Regions from separate parts of the Streptomyces sp. JH34 genome, predicted to be linked through region 2. Evidence: riboswitches for the same ligand, from Rfam matches in the RefSeq annotation. Region 2 holds a riboswitch; the other holds the start of a gene.
The links. Region 2 has a riboswitch for glycine ahead of gcvT (glycine cleavage system aminomethyltransferase GcvT). Riboswitches for the same ligand answer to the same signal wherever they lie in the genome.

Region 1 (2,382 bases), 4.2 Mb from region 2:
GGGGCTGGCGGACTTCACGCAGGAGGACCTCTTCGCACAGGCCGCCGACGCGGAGCACGCCGCAGAGGAATCCGCGGCCGCCGGCACCGCCCCGGACGAACGGGACGGTGCCGCGGGGGAGGCGGCGGGCGCGGACGAGCGGGAGAGCGAGGAGCGACTGGCGTCCCGGCGCTGGCCGGCCGGACACGACGTACGGCACGACGTCCACGGGCACGGCTGGGTGCAGGGCAGCGGCGTCGGCCGTGTCACCGTGCGCTTCGAGGAACCGTGGACGCCGCCCGGACGGGTGCGCACGTTCCGCGTCGACGACCCGGCACTGCGGCCCGCCGACCCACTGCCCCTGGTGCGCGACCCGGAGGACTACTCCTCCTGGCCCGCCAGCCTGCCGAAGTCCCTGTCGGGACCCGCTTCGGCGGAGGGGGAGGAGTCCAGCCCGTAATGGCGGTAGAGCTGCAGTTCCTGCTCGGGGGACAGGTGGCGGCCCACGCCGAAGTCGGGCGCGTCCTTGATCAGGGTCCGGTCGAAGGGGATCAGAAGCGCGCCGTCGACGAATTCGCTCGGCTCCAGCGGGACGAACGCGTCCCTGGTGAAGAGGCCGGTCCGTACGGCGGCCCACTCGGGCACCCCGGTGGCGTCGTCGAGGTAGACCTCGTCCACCGTTCCGATCTTGGCACCTTGACGGTCGAAGGCCTTGCGGCCGATCAGGCTGCGCGGATCGATGTCGGTCTGCACGGTGCCTCCCACTGGTCACGACTGCATCGGGTGGTCGCGGCTGCTCCACAGGCTCTACGAAAGGCCACATCGTGGCCGTCGGCCACTCGAGACGGCCCGCGCCGACCCCGCTGGTAGGCTGGAACACGGCTGCTGACCCTGTGCGGGAGAGTCCTCCGGAGCGATCCGGGGGCGCCGAAGGAGCAACTCCTCCCCGGAATCTCTCAGGCCCCCGTACCGCACGGACGAGGTCACTCTGGAAAGCAGGACGGAATCCGTGCGGCACGTGCCGTGCTGGTCCCGCCCTCACCGACGGTGAAAACCGGCACGCCCCACGGCGCGCCGGTGAAGCTCTCAGGTCGAGATGACAGAGGGGGAGGCCGTTCGGGCAGCCACGCCGTGGCGCCCCTCGCAGGTCGTGGCAGACCAGGAGGCCTCCATCATGACCCCCCGTCGCACTCCGCTCTCCCAGCTGGAGCAGGGCATTCCGTTCGAGCAGCGCCACATCGGGCCCGATGCCGGGGCGCAGGCGAAGATGCTCGCCCAGGTCGGCTACGGCTCCCTCGACGAGCTCACCGCCGCCGCGGTTCCCGACGTGATCAAGAGCGCCGAGGCCCTGAACCTCCCCGAGGCGCGTACCGAGGCCGAGGTCCTGGCCGAGCTGCGCAGCCTCGCCGACCGCAACCAGGTGCTCGCACCGATGATCGGTCTCGGCTACTACGGCACCTTCACCCCGCCGGTGATCCTGCGCAACGTCATGGAGAACCCCGCCTGGTACACGGCGTACACGCCGTACCAGCCGGAGATCTCCCAGGGCCGCCTCGAGGCCCTCCTGAACTTCCAGACGATGGTCGCCGACCTCACCGGGCTGCCGACCTCGGGTGCCTCACTCCTCGACGAGGGCACGGCTGCCGCCGAGGCCATGGCCCTGGCACGACGGGTCGGCAAGGTGAAGGACGGCGTCTTCCTGGTCGACGCCGACACGCTGCCGCAGACCGTCGCGGTCATCGAGACCCGCGCCGAGCCGACCGGTGTCGAGGTCGTCGTCGCCGACCTCTCCGACGGCATCCCCACGGAGATCGCCGAGCGCGGCGTCTTCGGTGTGCTGCTCCAGTACCCGGGCGCCTCCGGTGCCGTGCGCGACATCAAGCCCGTCATCGAGCAGGCGCACGAGCTGGGCGCGATCGTGTCCGTCGCCGCCGACCTGCTGGCTCTGACCCTGCTCACCTCCCCGGGGGAACTGGGCGCGGACATCGCCGTGGGCACCACGCAGCGATTCGGTGTCCCCATGGGCTTCGGCGGGCCGCACGCCGGCTTCATGGCCGTACGGGAGAAGTTCGCCCGCAGCCTTCCCGGCCGCCTCGTCGGCGTGTCCGTCGACGCGGACGGTGACAAGGCCTACCGGCTGGCACTGCAGACCCGCGAGCAGCACATCCGCCGTGAGAAGGCGACCAGCAACATCTGCACCGCGCAGGTGCTGCTCGCCGTCATGGCCGGCATGTACGCGGTGTACCACGGCCCCGACGGGCTGCGGACGATCGCCCGGCGCACCCACCGGTTCGCCGCCATCCTGGCCGAGGGGCTGCGGGCCGCCGGGACCGAGGTCGTGCACGACGCGTACTTCGACACCCTGACCGTCCGCGCGCCCGGTGCGGCCGCGGGTGTGGTGGC
Region 2 (2,382 bases):
GAGCAGCACCGCCGAGGCGCATCCCGGTGGCAGCAGCCCGCTCTCGGTGTCGCGCAGCAGCCGGCCGACCGCCCGCCGGTGCCGGGCGAAGGCGTAGCCGGACACCCCACGGCCACGCTCCCGCTGCCCCTGTCTTGCGACCTGGGGGGTGACGTCGAGCAGCACGAGGTGGAGGGCACTGCCCCTGCGCCGGGCCTCACGCGCCAGCCAGCGCCGCACCCAGGCCTGCGTGCCGCAGTCGTGCACGACGACCGGTCCGCCCGAGCGCAGGGTGCGCAACAGCCCCGCGTAGTGCGCGGCGCGCACCAGGGGACGGTAGAGGGCGTACGGGAGTAAGGCGGGCAGGGCCGCCTCCCAGCGGTCCCTGGTGTCCTGGGAGTCGATCGCGTGCTCCCGGGCCGTGCGCCGGATCAGCGTGGACTTCCCGCTGCCGGGCAGCCCGGAGACCACCACCACGTCCCCCGGCGCGAAGTCCAGGCCGCGCGGTCCCGGACCGCCCACGCCCCGCAGATCACGCACCACCGGCGCCTGCCCGTCCGACAGCTCCCGCGCGGGCACGCCGGACTGCTGGGGCATCGCACCGCTCGCCGCCCCCGCGGTGGTCGCGTAGCGCTGCAACGTCATCGCCTTCCCCCTGCCGAGTCACCCACTGACCTGCCCAAGAAGTGTAAAGAAAAGGTAATGCGGCACAACCGCTTCCGGCCGCACGTGTCGGGATCGGTACCCGTGCGGACCGGAACGCCCCACTCTCCCGCAATGCGTGCGATGATGACCCCGCCAACTGCATACCGGCCGTTTGAATCCGCGCGGGAGAGTCCCGGTCACCGTGTGCGCCGGGCGCCGAAGGAGCAAGTTCCTCCCTTGAATCTCTCAGGCCCCGTACCGCGTGGATGAGGCAGATCTGAAAAGCGGGCCGCTGCGCGGTCCCACCCAAGGTGCAAGCCGACCCTGACGGGGACGAATCCGTCAGGACCCTTTCAGGGGCTCTCGGCGAACCTCTCAGGTTCCGATGACAGATGGGGAGGGAACAACCCCCTGTCGTCATGCCCTGGAGCCATGTCCATGAGCACTGCCCCCCGTCTCACCGCCCTGGATGCCCTGCATCGGTCCCTGGGCGCGACCATGACCGACTTCGCCGGCTGGGACATGCCGCTGCGGTACGCCAGCGAGCGCGACGAGCACAACGCCGTGCGTACCCGGGCCGGACTGTTCGACCTGTCGCACATGGGCGAGATCGCCGTCACCGGCCCGCAGGCGGCCGCCTTCCTCAACTACGCGCTGGTCGGCAACATCGCCACCGTCGGCGAGGGCAGGGCCCGCTACACGATGATCGTCGCGGAGGACGGCGGGATCCTGGACGACCTGATCGTCTACCGCCTGGCCGGCACCGAGTTCATGGTCGTCGCCAACGCGGGCAACGCCCAGCTGGTCCTGGACACCCTGACCGCACGCGCCGAGGGCTTCGACGCCGAGGTGCGGGACGACCGCGACGCGTACGCGCTGCTCGCCGTCCAGGGCCCGGACTCGCCCGCCGTGCTCAAGGCGGTCACGGACGCCGACCTGGACGGACTGAAGTACTACGCCGGGCTCCCCGGGACGGTCGCCGGCGTCCCCGCGCTCATCGCCCGGACCGGCTACACGGGTGAGGACGGCTTCGAGCTCTTCGTGGCCCCCGAGCACGCCGAGCAGCTGTGGAAGGCCCTGACGGAGGCCGGCGCGCCGTACGGCCTGATCCCGTGCGGGCTCTCCTGCCGTGACACGCTCCGCCTGGAGGCGGGCATGCCGCTCTACGGGCACGAGCTGACCACCGCGCTGACGCCCTTCGACGCGGGTCTGGGGCGAGTCGTGAAGTTCGAGAAGGAGGGCGACTTCGTCGGCCGCGAGGCGCTGTCCGCCGCCGCGGACCGCGCGGAGGCCGCCCCGCCGCGCAAGCTCGTCGGCCTGATCGCCGAGGGCCGCCGGGTGCCGCGCGCCGGTTACCCCGTCGTGGCCGACGGGAAGGTCGTCGGCGAGGTCACCTCGGGTGCCCCGTCGCCCACCCTGGGCAAGCCGATCGCCATGGCCTACGTGGACGCGGCGCACGCCGCGCCCGGCACCGAGGGTGTCGGCGTCGACATCCGGGGCACGCACGAGCCGTACGAGGTCGTGGCGCTGCCCTTCTACAAGCGCCGTAAGTGACGCCGTACGTGACACGGCGCGCCGCGCACGTGACGCATTCGTGTCTCACACCGTAAGACCACCGTTCATCAGCACTCCCCCGCGTACAGGAGAATTCAGGTCATGAGCAACCCCCAGCAGCTGCGGTACAGCAAGGAGCACGAGTGGCTGTCGGCCCTCGAGGACGGTGTGGCCACGGTCGGTATCACCGAGTTCGCGGCCAAC

Region 1: another riboswitch for glycine. It lies ahead of gcvP (aminomethyl-transferring glycine dehydrogenase); the one in region 2 lies ahead of gcvT (glycine cleavage system aminomethyltransferase GcvT).

Annotation. Positions count from the first base shown of each region.
Region 1 is NZ_JAJSOO010000001.1:6,377,084-6,379,465, forward strand. Features, by position in the region: gene LWJ43_RS28695 (DNA polymerase IV) at 1-439, shown strand, start outside; gene LWJ43_RS28700 (PRC-barrel domain-containing protein) at 361-732, opposite strand; glycine riboswitch at 866-961, shown strand; gene gcvP (aminomethyl-transferring glycine dehydrogenase) at 1,154-2,382, shown strand, end outside.
Region 2 is NZ_JAJSOO010000001.1:2,193,586-2,195,967, forward strand. Features, by position in the region: gene LWJ43_RS09445 (AAA family ATPase) at 1-624, opposite strand, end outside; glycine riboswitch at 798-895, shown strand; gene gcvT (glycine cleavage system aminomethyltransferase GcvT) at 1,063-2,178, shown strand; gene gcvH (glycine cleavage system protein GcvH) at 2,281-2,382, shown strand, end outside.